DNA from 2 places in the Kribbella sp. NPDC051137 genome. Region 2 is predicted to be linked to the other one. Evidence: riboswitches for the same ligand, from Rfam matches in the RefSeq annotation. Region 2 holds a riboswitch; the other holds the start of a gene.
What was found. A riboswitch is a leader RNA that binds a small molecule or an ion and turns the genes downstream of it on or off. The one in region 2 is predicted to bind S-adenosylmethionine.

Region 1 (7,228 bases), on a different contig from region 2:
TCGGGGAGCCGGACCAGGTTCACCTCGGCGTACGGTACGGCGACGTACTCGGCGAACGAGCCCCAGTAGTTGAACCCCGGCTGGAGCTGGTTCGGACACACCTGCTGGTTGCCCTCGAGACATTGCTCGCACCGACCACACGCGCAGATGAACGGCGTGGTGACCCGATCACCGACCGCCCACCCCGACACCCCGGCCCCGACCGCGGCGATCGTCCCGGCAAGCTCATGCCCAGGCACATGCGGCAACACGATGTCGGAGTCGTGCCCCATCCACCCATGCCAGTCACTCCGGCACAGCCCGGTCGCCTCGACCTTCAAGACGACCGAACCGGCATCCACCGAAGGCTCCGCGACTTCCCGCACCTCAGGCAGTACGCCGTACTCCGACACCACCACTGCTCGCATCGCAGCAGCTCAGGTCGAGGTCAGCCGCCGGCGACGGCGGGGATGATCGAGACCTGGCCGCCGTCCTTGATCGCGGTCTGCAGGCCCTCGGCGAACCGTACGTCGTCATCGTCGACGTAGACGTTCACGAAGCGGCGGAGCTCGCCGGACTCGTCCAGGACGCGGCCCTTGATGCCGGGGTACGACGTGTCGAGCGAGTCGAGCACCTCCGTCAGGGTGCCGCCCTCGGCCGAGACCTCGGAGGCACCCTGGGTGTAGGGCCGCAGGATGGTCGGGACGCGCACACTCACACTCACTGCAGGCCTGCCTTCACGAAGGCGTCGTACGACGCGGGAATGGTCACCTTGGGGCCGACCCGGTCGGCCACGGCGTCGAGCGTCTTCAGCCCGTCGCCGGAGTTGATGATCACCGTCTCGGCCTCGGGGTCGAGCTGCCCGGTCGCGATCAGCTTCTTCAGCGTCGCGACCGTCACCCCGCCCGCGGTCTCGGCGAAGATGCCCTCGGTCCGGGCCAGCAGCTGGATGCCCTCGACGACCTCGTCGTCGCTGACGTCCTCGATGGCGCCGCCGGTACGGCGGGCCACGTCCAGCACGTACGGCCCGTCCGCCGGGTTCCCGATCGCCAGCGACTTGGCGATGGTGTCCGGGCGGACCGGCTTGACCACGTCGTGCCCGTCGCGGAACGCCTGCGCCACCGGGGAGCACCCGGTCGCCTGCGCGCCGTACACCTTGTAGTCGGTCGCGTCGACCAGCCCGAGCTTGCCGAGCTCGGTGAAGCCCTTGTCGATCTTGGTCAGCTGGGAGCCGGACGCGACCGGGATCACGATCTGCTGCGGCAGCCGCCAGCCGAGCTGCTCGGCGATCTCGAAGGCGAGCGTCTTGGAGCCTTCGGAGTAGTACGGGCGGACGTTGACGTTGACGAACGCCCAGCCCTCCTCCTCGCCGGCGATCTCGGAGGCGAGCTTGTTCACGTCGTCGTAGTTGCCGTCGACGGCGACCAGCGTCCCGCCGTACACGGCGGTGGTGATGATCTTGGGCCGCTCGAGGTCCTTCGGGATGAAGACTACGGAGCGGATGCCGGCCCGGGCGGCGGCCGCGGCGACCGCGTTCGCCAGGTTGCCGGTGGACGGGCAGGCGAAGACCTTCATGCCGAGCTCGCGGGTCGCGCTCAAGGCCGAGGCGACCACCCGGTCCTTGAAGGAGTGCGTCGGGTTGCCGGAGTCGTCCTTCACCCACAGCTTGCGCAGGCCGAGCTCGCGGGCCAGGTTCTGCGCGTCGACGAGCCGGGTGTAGCCGGGCTCGGTGTTCGGGAAGCTCGCCACGTCGACGGGGACGGGGAGCAGCGGCTGGTAGCGCCAGATGTTCTTCGGGCCGGCCTCGATCTGTTCGCGGGTGATGGTCGGGTACTCGTACCCGACCTCCAGCGGACCGAAGCACTCCATACAGGCGTAGAACGGACCCAGCGGGGACTTCGCGCCGCAGGCGCGACAGCTGAGGTGCGTACCGTTGCCAAAGGCACCTTCACGGAGGGTGTGGGTGCCGGCGGCGGTCAGGCTCATGAGTGAGGTTCCCCTCTCATCTTCCCCGGTCGCCGGATCTCGGCGCGGGACGGATTTGGCACCGGTCCCTCGCTGTCGGCCCGGACGGGCGTACGGCGGGGAGGGTTGCCGGGACGTCAGCGGGCCGTTTCCCTCAGTCCCTCTGGATGAGCTCCCCCGAGATTACCCAACTGGGTCCATATTGTGTCCTGTGATCCCACCATCCGAGACGACGAATCTCAGCGCCGGCGCTCCAGGAACCGCATCACCGGCGTCGACGCGATCCCGTGCACGAGCACGCTCAGGATGACGGTGAACCCCAGTGTCGCCCACAGCCACGGCAGGTCGGCGCGGAAGCTCGCCCCGACCGCGGCGAGGTAGTACACCGACGACACACCTCGTACACCGAACGTCGCGGTGGCCCACCGCTCCGACCGCCGCAATCCGGACCGCAGGAGCGACAGCCACCCGAACAGCGGACGAACCACGAACACCAGCAGTACGCCGACGGCGGCGCCGCTGAGCGTGAGCGGCTTCAGCAGCCCGGCGGTGACCGCCGCGCCGAGCAGCAGCAGGATGCCCCAGGTGAGGATGTGTTCGAGCTCACCGATGAAGTCGTGCAGCTCGCCGTGGAACTCGTGCTTGCTCTCCACCGACCGCAGTGTGAGCGCCGCAACGAACACGGCGATGAACCCGTACCCGTGCAGCACCTGCGTGAGTCCGTAGACACCCACCGTCAGGGCCAACGCGAGGATCGGCTCCCGCGACTCCGACAGCCGCAGGCTCCGAGCGGGCGCCGAGAACGTCATCCGCCCGAGCAGCCAGCCGGCGCCGAACCCGATCGCTGTGCCGATCAGCGACTTCCCGATCACGTCCCAGGCGACCCACTGCCACCCTGACAGGTTCTTGGTCGCGATGAACACCGCCAGGTAGACGAACGGCGCCGCCATCCCGTCGTTCAGCCCGGCCTCGGACGTGAGCGCGAACCGCACCTCGTCGTCCTCGTCGAGCTCGGCGTCCTCGCCGGTCGTCGGTCCTTCCACCTGGACGTCGGACGCGAGTACGGGGTCCGTCGGCGCCAGCACCGCCGCGATGAGGAGCGCCGTGGCCGGGGCGAGTCCGAGCAGCCAGCCGACCCCGGCCAGCGCGGCGATCCCGGCCGGCATCGCGATGAACAGCAAACGCCAGGTGACCGCCCAGGTGAGCAGGCTGATCGGCCGGTCGATCGCGAGCCCGACGCCCATCAGCGCGACGATCACGGTCAGCGCCGCCAGGTGCTTCGTCAGCGTCGGCTGGGCGATCGGGCTGAGGTGGGTGCGGTCGACGGCGAACCCGAGGAGCAGGCCGGCACCGAGGAAGGCGATCGGCGCGGAAACGGCGTACCGGGCGAGCAGCCGCGGCAGGACCGCGCCGAGCAGCAGCGCCAGGCCTGCCACCAGGTACAGACCGTCCCCGTCGATGATCATTGTGTGGAACCGGTGCCCACGGCTACCTCAAGCGATGCGTGGCTCCCGGAGTGTGCGTGGGGAGGGACTTGCGCGGGCCGAAGCGTGGGTGGCCGATGCCGGCGAGCTCGAGCAGGCGCTGGACGCGGAAGCGGTGGCCGCGGTAGGGCTCGATCAGCTCGGCGCAGCCGTCGTCGTCCAGTTCCTCGCCGATCAGCGCGTACGAGACGTTCCGGGACACGTGGTAGTCCGCGAACGAGAACGCGTCCGCGTCACCGTGGGCCCGCTGACGTACCTCGGCCGCCGTCCACACCCCGACCCCCGGCAACGACCGCAGCCGCCGCTCGATCTCCGCGCCGTCGGTCAGCTCGAGCGTCCGCTCCAGAGCCCGCGCCCGGGACGCCGCCGTCAGCACCACCCGCGACCGCCGGTTCTCCACGCCCGCCCGCAGGAACTGCCAGGACGGGATCAGCCGCCACTCTTCCGGCGCCGGCGGCACCATCATCACCCGGTTGCCCTGCTCCCGCGGCCCCGGCGCGGGCTCGCCGTACTCACGCAGCAGCAACCGCCACGCGCGGAACGCCTCCTTGCCCGTCACCACCTGCTCGATCGCCGCCGCCGCCATCGCCTCGAAGACGGCCCGCGACCGCGGCACCCGGACATGCGGGAACCGCCGCGCCGCGTCGACCAGCGCCCGATGCTCCGGCAACGGCTCGAACCCGTCCCAGCTGTCCCGCTCCCCCAGCAGCTCCGGTACGCCGTCCAGCGCCCACCCGGCTCCCGGCCCCCACGCCTCCGCCTCGACGGTCCCGCCGTACGGCGTCAACCGCAGCAGCACCGGCCCGTCCGGAGTCCGCGTGGCCCGCCAGACCGTCCGCCGCCCCGCGTCGAACACATACGCCGGATCACCAGGCCCCTTCCGCAACCCGCCGATCACCGAATGCGGATCCACCACCCGCCCCGGACGCCAGACCCGCACCACCGAACTCACCCACCAAGTCTTACCCACCCCACCGACAACTATCGCGCCGGTCTGGGCACCGCCGCCAAGCGCTCGCGCATCCAGGGGTAAGGATCGACGATCGTGTCCCGGTTCGAGAGCACGCCCTGTACGACGTCTGCCAGCGTCTGGCCCATCACGTAGTGCCGGCCCTTCGTCTCACCGACCGCGCGAAGCAACCCGAGCTCGGTGAGCCGAGCGAGATCCCGCGTCGCGGTTCGTTCCTCGATGCCCGCACGACGCACGTAGGTTGCGCGACGCATCCGGAAGCCCAGCGATGCGTCGAAGAGCTCGTCCGCGACCCGCTCGGCCAGCCCATGCTGCTCGATCAGCTCGTCGAACGCCTGCCACAGCTTCCCGGCCTCGCGGTAACGCCGCCGAACCGTCTGCGCCTGGATGTGATGTGCCCGCAGGTTGAACTTCACCCACAGATCGGCCGACCGCTCCGGACGCCAGGCGCCGGCACCGGTCGCCGCCAGCACGGCGTAGTACTCCTCGGTGTTGCTACCCAGCCACTCCTCGATGCTGGAGAACGCCGGCTCACCGATCCCGCCACGAGACAGGACCAACGTCTGCAATGCCCGCGCCATCCGGCCGTTCCCGTCGCGGAAGGGATGGATCATCACCAGGTTCAGGTGCGCCATCGCGGCCTGCACCAACGGGTCCGCGGGATCGGTGACGATCAGGCTGTCGGTCAGCTCGGACACAAGAGCCGGTACGTCCTCCGCAGGTGGCCCCTCGTAAACGTTCTGCCCGCTGGCCTCGTCGTGGACGTAGACCACGCCCTGCCGATAGCTGCCCGGGCTTTTCGACAGATCGTGACTGAGCATCATGAAGTGCATGCCGCGAACGGCGGACACGTCCAGCCGGAAATCAGGATCCTTCGCCATCGCCAGGACGTAGCCGAGCGCCTGCCGGTAGCCGCGGATCTCTGCGAACGTGCGGTCGTCCGCGCTCAACGCTTCCTCGTCGTCGAGAGCAGCAGCGGCGTCGTCGAGCTTGACGTCGTACCCCTCGATGCTGTTCGAGCCCTGGATCGCCCGGGCCAGCATGCTCCGCCGGAGTCCACCGACCCAGCGCCGCGGCACCCGGAGGACGTCGGCGAGCTCGGCGCGGTAGGCGTGGATCTGCTCGAGGACCTGCTGGTCCTCGAGGTCTGGCTCCGGCGTGCCGAAGATGGTCATCAGGCTCCATGTCTCAATGTCTTGATTCTCAGGACATTGTATCCGGCATGTCCTAATAATTGCGACATCGGGACATTGGCTCGATACTGATCCCCATGACCGCCTGGCAGTGGGTGAAGTTCGTGGGGAACTTGCTCAACCTGTCCACCCTCGCGGGCGTGCTGGTCGGCGTTCTCGGGCGGGCGGGGTTCAGTCGCGGGCCGCGGGGGCTGTTCTTCGCGAACGGGTACCGGCTCGGGTTCCCGGTGGCCGGGGCGTTCACGATCGGGAACGTGATCCTGAGCAAGCACGAGCGGTCGTACTTCGACGACGAGAAGCTCGTCCGGCACGAGGAGCGGCACTCCTGGCAGTACTTCTGGCTGCTCGGCCTGCCGATGCTCCCGCTGTACGTCGTCGGCGTCGTCGTCTCGTTCCTGCTCACCGGCGACCCGGCGTCCCGGAACCCGTTCGAGCGGCTCGCCGGCCTGAAGGACGGCGGGTACGTCGAGCGTCCGGTCCAGCCGCTCGGGCGGACCGTGACGCAGGCGTTCAGCGGGCTGCGATCGCGTCCGAAAGGGCCGTGAGAACGGTCACCGCGCCGCTCGGGTCGTCGACGACGACGTCCGCCGCGTCGATCAGCTCGGTCGCGTTCGAGGACCGGGTGGCCAGCAGTACGGCGGGCAGCCCGTCGGCACGCCGCGCCTCGACCGCCCGGAACGCGGCCAGGTCGCCCAGGTCGTCCCCGGCGTACAGGATCGACCGGGCGCCGGTGGACTCGAGCAGGCTGCTGATCGCGACACCCTTGTCGATCCCGGGCGGCCGCAGTTCGAGGACCAGGTTGCCGGGCTCCAGCCGCAGCTCGGTCTCCTCGGCGAGCGCGGTCAGCGGCCCACGCAGTACCTCGAACGCCCCGGCAGGGTCCTCCAGCCGGCGGGTGTGCACGGCGAGCGAGCTGTCCTTGTCCTCCACGAACGCGTCCGGTACGCCGGCGTCCCGGAGCAGACCGGGCAACCGGTCGCGGGCCGTCGCCACGCCCGCGGGCACCGGTGCGCTGGTCACCTTGCCGGTCGTGGCGTCCCACCGCTCGAGACCGTAGTGCCCGAGTACGACGAGCCGCCCGAGGCCGGGGTAGCCGCTCACGCCGGACAGCTCGGTGGCAACCAGCGCGGGCCGGCCGGTGACGATCGCGACCTGGTTCACGGAGCGCGCCAGCCGGGCCAGCGCGTCCAGCGCACCCTCGACCGGACGGGACCGGGCCGGGTCCTCGACCAGCGGCGACAGCACGCCGTCGAAGTCGGTCGCGATCACCGCCGACGCCGGGTCGGAGGCGATCGCCTCCCAGCCCTGGTGGCCGGCGTCGGTCCTGATGACCGGAGCGTTCATCCCGCGATCAACCCGTGTAGTCCGAGGTCAGGATCACGGTGAGGCGGTCCTTCTTCATGTTGTCCAGCGCACCCTTGGACCGGCCGATGCCGAGGTCGTGGGCGAGCTGGTTGGCGGCGGCGAGCATGCCCGGCGGGTAGTACACGGTGCTCTCGGCGACCTTGCCGTGCCAGTTGTCCGGCGAGCCGGCGACCGTCCAGCCGGCCGCCCGGGCGCGGTTCGCGACCGAGTCGGCGAGGCCCTTGCGCGGGGTGTTGTTGTACACCTCGATCGCGGGCCGCTCCTCGGCCGGG
Region 2 (7,228 bases):
CGCTTCTGGGCGCCTGACGGACGGGGGCGTCCACCAGCCGCCGAACGGGCCGTACTCGGCCGCTTGGCTGCTGACTTCTGCGCCCGCGCCGGGGAAGACGTGCGGGTCGCCATACTGATCAGGCTACCCCGACCACCCCACGAGTCCCACGTGTCACACGCCGATCACACGGTCCCATCCGTAGCATCACGGCGCACTACACGGCGTAGTCGCGCCAGGTGCCACACAATCAGGTACCACCCGAGCGCGGCCAGCCCGCCGGACACCGGGCCGGAGAGGATCACCCGTACGGCGGTCTCCCCCGCCAGGTCGCCCTCCACCCGGTTGAGCTCGACGATCGCACCGACTGCTGCGAACACCAGGAGAGCGCCCAGTACGCCGTACCGGATCCACGCGGGCAGCTTGTCACCCACGGTGACCGTTGCAGGTGTACGCCGGTACCACCGGTACAGCCAGATCGCCAGGATCAGGCAGCCGCCGACTGTGCTGACGTACTGGAGGATCCGGTTGACGTCACCGACGGAGTCCGGGAACCGGCGGACGAAGTACCCGTCGCCGTGCGTGAACGAGTCCCACACGACGTGGGTCAACGCGCCGACGACAGCAGACACCACGGTCCACAGCAGGACCTTGACGCCGGGGACATGGAGTCGACCAGCAGGCAGCCGTGCAGCCAAGGCAGGTGGCGCCAGAGCGATCAGCGGGCGCTTCACGACCAGGTTGAACACCAGAAGCAGCAGCAACGCCAGCAGCGGGTCCAGCCAGAACGCCGAGGTGAACTTGTGCGTGAGCGTCAGCGTGAAGTTCCCGTTGATGTACTGCGTGGCGATCCGGTAGACCGCGCCGACGTACAGCAGGTCGGGTGCCACCGCACCGGCCACCAGCGCCGACGCCACGAACGGCCGCCGGACCAGCGGGAGGACAGCTGCGGGGTGGGCCAGGGTGAAGGGCACACCCCGCAGCCTATTGGGTCAGAACGTCGGCCAACTGCCCGCCAGAGGCTGCTGCCCGACCCCAGGTGCCGACCAGTCGCAGACACCGTTCGGGAACGTCTGCCGCAACGCCTTCCACTGCACGGACGTCAGCTTGACCTTGTAGTCGGCCTTGTTCAGCGGTTGCAGACGGCACTTGATGATGTCGTTGGCAACGGACGCACCGGCCACCTGTCGCGGCGCCGGCCATACCGGATAGAAGGTGTTGCACCGTGTCGTGCCGATGCCGTCGACCTGCGTCTCGACGATCTTCTCGTTCGTCGGACTCCAGCACGCGTCGGTCAGCGCGCCGGGCTTGTTGCGCATCAGTTTTGCGTGCGGGGAACCCGGGCCGTGGTCCGCGTCCACCGCATCCATCCACCGGTCGAGGGAGGCGAGCGCGTCGGTCAGCACCGGGTTCTTCGTGCTGAAGCCGCCCGGCGCGTCGCCCGCCTGGACCAGCATGATCTGGTTGCCGGCGTCACCGTTCGCCTTGCGCAACCGTTCGCGGAGCGAGAACGAGTGGAAGATCAGGTGGATGTCGCCGTTCGGCTGCTCGTCCCAGTACTGCCGGTAGTCGATGATCGGCGTACCGGCCAGTCCCCCGCCGCCGTTGATCAGCTGCCCGGTCCGGTACGCCGTACTGATCGCCTGCGGGTCCGCGACGGTCCGGGCCGGGACGAAGTTGGCGTCGGTGTCGAAGCCGCCGACCGTCTTGTTCAGGTCGAGGAACTGCGCGACCGAGATCTTGCCCGCGTTCAGGGCGTCCAGGCCGTACTGGATCCCGACGTTGTCCAGCGGCCGCCGGGCAGCGCCGGTGCGCGGGTCCTTGCCCCAGATGTTGACCTGGTGGTCGTAGACGTCACAGCGCGCGCCGTCCGGATTCGTCACCGGGTCGTAGCGGTCCTCGACAGGTAGTTGCGCGGGGCAATAGACCCGCGGGTCGATCCGGCGGCCGGCACCGGCGAGGTTGGCGATCGTGCCGACCTTGCCGAAGCCCGCGGCAGCCCGTTTCTGCTCGTCGGTCCAGCCGGTCGCGGACTTGAAGTAGTGGTCGAGCAGCAAGGCGTCGGTGATCGTGTGCAACGTCGCGAACCCGACCTCCGGGAACACGCAGGACGCGACGATCCCGTCCAGCAGCCCCGGGTAGTCGTCGGCGATCTGGAAGACCTGGTACGAACCGCCGGAGCAGCCCCAGCCGATGGTCTGACGCGGAACGCCGATGGTCTCCAGGATGTGTTCCCGCGTCATCGACATGGTCTCGGCGGCGAGCACGCCGTTGCAGTTGATACCGAAGACGTTCAGGCTCGACGACGCCACGGCGTACCCCTGCCCGAGCAGTACGTCGTCGTTGACACCGCCGGTCCCGCTCCCTTGCTGGTACCACCCGCCGGGGCAGCCGCCGCCGAACGTGTAGACCAGCCGGCCGTTCCACCCGCTCGGCGGCTTCACGACGCTCGGCTCACCGCCGGCGGGATCGTTGAGTACGGCGTACTCGTAGATCGACCGGTTGATGACGCCGGTCTCGACCCGGACGATGTACGGCACCGTGCGACCGTCAGACGTGGTGGTGGTCGCCAGGTCGGCCGGAGTGGAAGCCGGCAGTACCTTGAGCGAGCGGTCGACCGTGGAGCGGTACAGGTAGTCGACGCGGGTCGGCACCGTGCAGTTCGCGTCGGAGGGCGGGCCGAGCTTGACCTTGGCGAGCGTGACGAAGTCCGCCGTACCGCAGACGTACGGCGTCTCGTGGGGGCCGGCCAGCAGCGGTCCGCTGCGCGGATGGTTGGTGATCACGAGCCGCGACGAGGCGGCGGTGACCGTGTTGGATCCGTCGGTGAGGCCTTGGACGACGCCGATCAGGCGGTCCTGCTGACGGGTGAACGCGCTACTGACGTCCTGCCCGTTCAGCCGGATCTTCAGGTCGTCCAGGTGCTGCCCGGTGATCCCGAGCAGCACGTTGCCGTCGCTCACCATGTCGGCGCGCGGCGTGGACAAGACCTCGATCCGTACGTCGGAAGCCGCGCCGGCAGGTGTCACCAGGACGGCGGCGAACATCGCGGTCAGAAGTGCAACGAGGGCGGCTGGTCGCTTCATGTGATGAGTCGATCACAGCAGGTCCGAGGTCGGAAGAGTTCGTGGTAATCGGTTTCCAGCCGGAGTGGACCACTTCAGGCGCCGGTCGTGCCGTCCAGTTGCTCCCGCACGAGGTCGGCGTGCCCGCAGTGCCGCGCATACTCGCCGATCAGGTGGATGTAGATCATCCGCAGCGTCGACTCGGTCCCACCGAAGGTGAACCGGTCGTCGAGCGAACGCCCGGCAGCGGCCTCGTCGGACAGCTTCCACTCCGCGATCAGCCCGTCGTACGCCGCCTGCGCCTCGGCCGGGTCGATCCGCTCGAAGTCCGCGTCCTTGCCGAGCTCGGGCGCGAACAGCGGCTCGGCCGGCTCGTCGGCGAAGTGGATCCGGAACCAGATCCGCTCGACCTTGGTCAGGTGCCGGATCAGGCCGAGCAGCGAGAGGTTCGACGGCGGCGACGGCCGCTCGGCCAGCTGCTCCGCGGTCAGCCCGGCGCACTTGAGCAGCAGCGTGCTGCGGTAGAAATCCAGATAGCCTCGCAGCAGTTCGCGTTCCGGTGCCGTCAGCGAGCCGTCCGGCCGCTCGACCGCAGGGGCAGTCCAGGTCATCGTCATCCTCACGTCGTCCCACGATGCGTTCGGCCATCTCATCACATGAGATACGCACTGGCGGTGCCCGTATCCCGTTCGTTACCGTTCTCGGCAGGTCATGAGTGCCAGCGACAAGCCCCGGCTCGCTGGCCGGCAACCCTCCTCCGCGGTGGGGTGCCCCGGGTGAAGACCAGGCCGTGCGGATACCCCGTTCGGCAAGCGCGGACTTCCTGGGAGCAGATCCATGTCGATCCTGTCCATTCTCGAGCCGGCCAGCAGCACCGCCCCGCGGCCGGCCGGCCGGCGCCAGCTCGCCGCCGGCAACATCCCCGCGACCGTCGGCTCGGACCTGCTGGTCCCACTGGCCGACGGCCGGGTCACCGACTACGCGAACTTCGACCACGGCGCGAGCGCACCGTGCCTGGAGTCGGTACGGGCCAGCGTCGAGGCGGCGCTGCCGTCGTACGCGTCGGTGCATCGCGGCAACGGGTACGCCTCCCGGATCACGACGCAGTGGTACGAGCGGGCCCGCGCGGAGGTGCACGCCTTCGTCGGCGCACGCCCCACGGACCAGGTGATCTTCACCCGGCAGACCACGGACGCGCTCAATCTGCTCGCGAACGCCGTACCGCAGGACGCGACCGTGATCGTGTTCGAGTCCGAGCACCACGCCGCGCTGCTGCCCTGGCCGGCCGAGCGGACCGTCCGGCTCAAGGCGCCCGCCAGCCGGACCGAGGCCGTGACGAACGTCGCCGACGCGCTCCGTGAGGCCCCCGAGGGCCCGCGGCTGGTCGTGATCACCGGCGCCTCCAACGTGACCGGTGAGATCTTCCCGATCGCCGAGATCGCGAAGGTGGCGAAGGCCCACGGCGCCCGGGTCTGCCTGGACGCCGCGCAGCTCGCCCCGCACCGTCCGGTCGACATCGCCACCCTGGACGTCGACTGGGTCGCTGTGTCCGGCCACAAGCTCTACGCCCCGTACGGCGCCGGCGCACTGATCGGCCGCTCCGACTGGCTCGACGCCGCGGACCCGTACCTGTACGGCGGCGGCGCGACCCACGCCGTCACCGGCGACACCGTCGTCTGGTCGACCGGCCCCGCGCGGCACGAGGGCGGCTCCCCGAACGTCATCGGCGCCATCGCGCTGGCCAGCGCCTGCGCCGCGATCACCAAGCACCGCGACGCGATCGAGCAGCACGAACGCAGCCTGCTGGCCCGGCTGCGCACCGGGCTCGCCCAGCTCGAGGGCGTCACGACATACTCGATCTTCGGCGAGGACGCGGACCGGGTCGGCACCGTGTGCTTCACGATCGACAGCCTGACCTCGACGCTGGTGTCCGCGGCGTTGAGTGCGGAGTACGGCATCGGCGTCCGGGACGGGAAGTTCTGCGCCCACCCGCTGGTCGGTCACCTGCTCGCGAACTCCCCCGAGCACGGTACGGCGGTCCGCGCCAGCCTCGGCCTCGGGACCACCCGCGAGCACGTGGACCGGCTCGTCGACGCCGTACGCACGCTGGCCACCACCGGTCCACGCACGGAGTACACGGAGAGCGCGCACGGCTGTCAGCCGGCCGACGATCCCCGCGACCTCCACGCACCGCGGATCTGGTGAGGCATTCCTCCTACTGCTCAGGAGGTACGAGACCTACATGGTGAGCAGCGAACGCCAGTAGGTCCGCCCACTCCGACGCGACCATCGCGGCAGGTTTACCGAAGCCATGGCCGGTGTTGACCTCCACCCGGGTCAAGACCGGCTGCGGACCGGACTGGGCATGCTGCAGCGCAGCGATGAACTTGTGACTGTGCAGCGGCACCACACGGTCGTCGTGATCGCCCGTCACCACAAGGGTCGCCGGGTACGCCGTTCCGTCGCTGACTCGATGCAACGGCGAGTAGGCCAGCAGGTCCTCGAACTGCTCCGGGTCACTCGGCAGACCGTAGTCGGAAGCCCACGCGGCTCCCACGGTGAACAGGTGGAACCGCAGCATGTCCAGCACGCCCACACCGGGCAGTGCGACCGCGAACAGGTCCGGCCGCTGGGTCATGACCGCTCCGACCAGCAGACCGCCGTTGCTGCGACCGTGTATCGCCAACTGCGCTGGTGTGGTCACACCGGTGTCCCGCAGGTCCTCTGCGACCGCGATGAAGTCGTCGAAGACGTTCTGCTTGTTCTTGAGCCGTCCGGCGTCGTGCCACTCGCTCCCGTACTCGCCGCCACCGCGCAGGTTCGCGATGACCAGCACTCCGCCGGCAGCCAGCCACGCCGGCCAGCCCGGGCGGTAGTCGGCCTGGATCGGGATGCGGAACCCGCCGTACCCCCACATGAGGGTCGGGCGCGGCTTCTCGAACCCCAGGTCGGAGCGGGTGATCAAGAAGTACGGCACGGGCCCGTTGCGACGGGTCACGGTGACCTGAGGAGGCGTGAAGCCGTCAGTCCCACGCACCAGCTCAGGCAGCGCGCGTACGTCGCCTGAACCGGTGGACACGACGTACGACAACGTCGGGTCGGTCGTCGTGGACAGGCCGATGAAGAGCTCGTCGTACTTCGGTCCGGCGTTGAAGCCGACCACTCCCCCACCAGGTACGTCGACGACGCGCGCGCCGGAGCCGTCCACCGCGTAGAGCGTCAGCACCGACTGGGCGTCGACCAGCGTCAACGTGGCGAGGCCGTCCGCGGTGGCGCGCACTGCCTGCAGCGTGGAGTCGCTCTCCGGGATGAGGTCGGTGAACGTGCCGGCCAGGTCGGACAGCACCACGCGACCGCGGGGCGCGTCACGGTCGGTCCGCAGCACCAGCTGGTCGCCCGACATCCGCACGAAGGCGATCTCGTCGGCGAACTCGTCCACGACCTTCACCGGCTCGCCCAGCCCGTCGCCGGTGATCGGGTACACCCACAGCCGCGTGCTGGGGTCCGTACCCTCGGTGATGTGGACGACGAGGTACCGGTCGTCGTCGGACACCTCGGGCATCAGGAAGTACCGGTCGTTGCCCGGGAAGCTCAGCACCAGCTCGTCGTCCGACTGCGCCGTACCGACACGGTGCAGCATCAGCCGCCCACCGGACAACGAGGTGGTCTCCGTACCCTCGCTCCGCCCACTGGTCGGGTAGTGCAGGTACAGGTACGCCGAACTGTCCGGGAGCCAGGTGGCCTCGCTGAACTTGGCCTCCGAGACCAGGTCGTCCACCTGCGCGCCGGTGGCGATGTCGAGCAGCCGGAACGTCGTCCAGTCGCTGCCGCTCTCGTTGATGCCGTAGGCGAAGTACTTGCCGTCAGGGCTGACGGTGAACGTCCCGAGCGAGTCTGTGCCGTCCGCGGACAACGTGTTCGGGTCGATGAGCACGCGTCCGCCGGACAGCAGCTCGTCGAGCGACTCGGCCACGTAGATCACGTCTTGGGCCTGCGTGCCGTCGTTGCGGCCCACGAAGTACCAGCCGGACTTCTTCGCCGGTACGCCGGCCCGCGGGCGGGCGAGGATCGCGGCCATCGTGCGTTGGAACCACGCCCGCTCGGGATAGCTCGACAGCTCGGCCTGCGTGTACTCGTTCTGCCGGGTGACCCAGTCCTGGGTCTCAGGTGCGTCGGGGTCTTCC

Region 1: another riboswitch for S-adenosylmethionine. It lies ahead of thrC (threonine synthase); the one in region 2 lies ahead of AB0M51_RS05015 (aminotransferase class V-fold PLP-dependent enzyme).

What each region holds. Positions count from the first base shown of each region.
Region 1 is NZ_JBFBBI010000010.1:105,522-112,749, reverse strand. It holds gene AB0M51_RS41845 (zinc-dependent alcohol dehydrogenase family protein) at 1-407, opposite strand, end outside; gene AB0M51_RS41840 (ubiquitin-like small modifier protein 1) at 428-703, opposite strand; gene thrC (threonine synthase) at 700-1,965, opposite strand; SAM riboswitch class I at 1,979-2,118, opposite strand; gene AB0M51_RS41830 (cation:proton antiporter) at 2,184-3,410, opposite strand; gene AB0M51_RS41825 (DNA-3-methyladenine glycosylase 2 family protein) at 3,433-4,380, opposite strand; gene AB0M51_RS41820 (Fic family protein) at 4,410-5,573, opposite strand; gene AB0M51_RS41815 (hypothetical protein) at 5,669-6,136, shown strand; gene otsB (trehalose-phosphatase) at 6,102-6,935, opposite strand; gene AB0M51_RS41805 (LytR C-terminal domain-containing protein) at 6,943-7,228, opposite strand, start outside.
Region 2 is NZ_JBFBBI010000001.1:1,055,022-1,062,249, reverse strand. It holds gene AB0M51_RS05035 (DNA translocase FtsK 4TM domain-containing protein) at 1-113, opposite strand, end outside; gene AB0M51_RS05030 (DUF4184 family protein) at 165-953, opposite strand; gene AB0M51_RS05025 (DUF6351 family protein) at 972-3,065, opposite strand; gene AB0M51_RS05020 (DinB family protein) at 3,140-3,655, opposite strand; SAM riboswitch class IV at 3,752-3,865, shown strand; gene AB0M51_RS05015 (aminotransferase class V-fold PLP-dependent enzyme) at 3,882-5,249, shown strand; gene AB0M51_RS05010 (prolyl oligopeptidase family serine peptidase) at 5,260-7,228, opposite strand, start outside.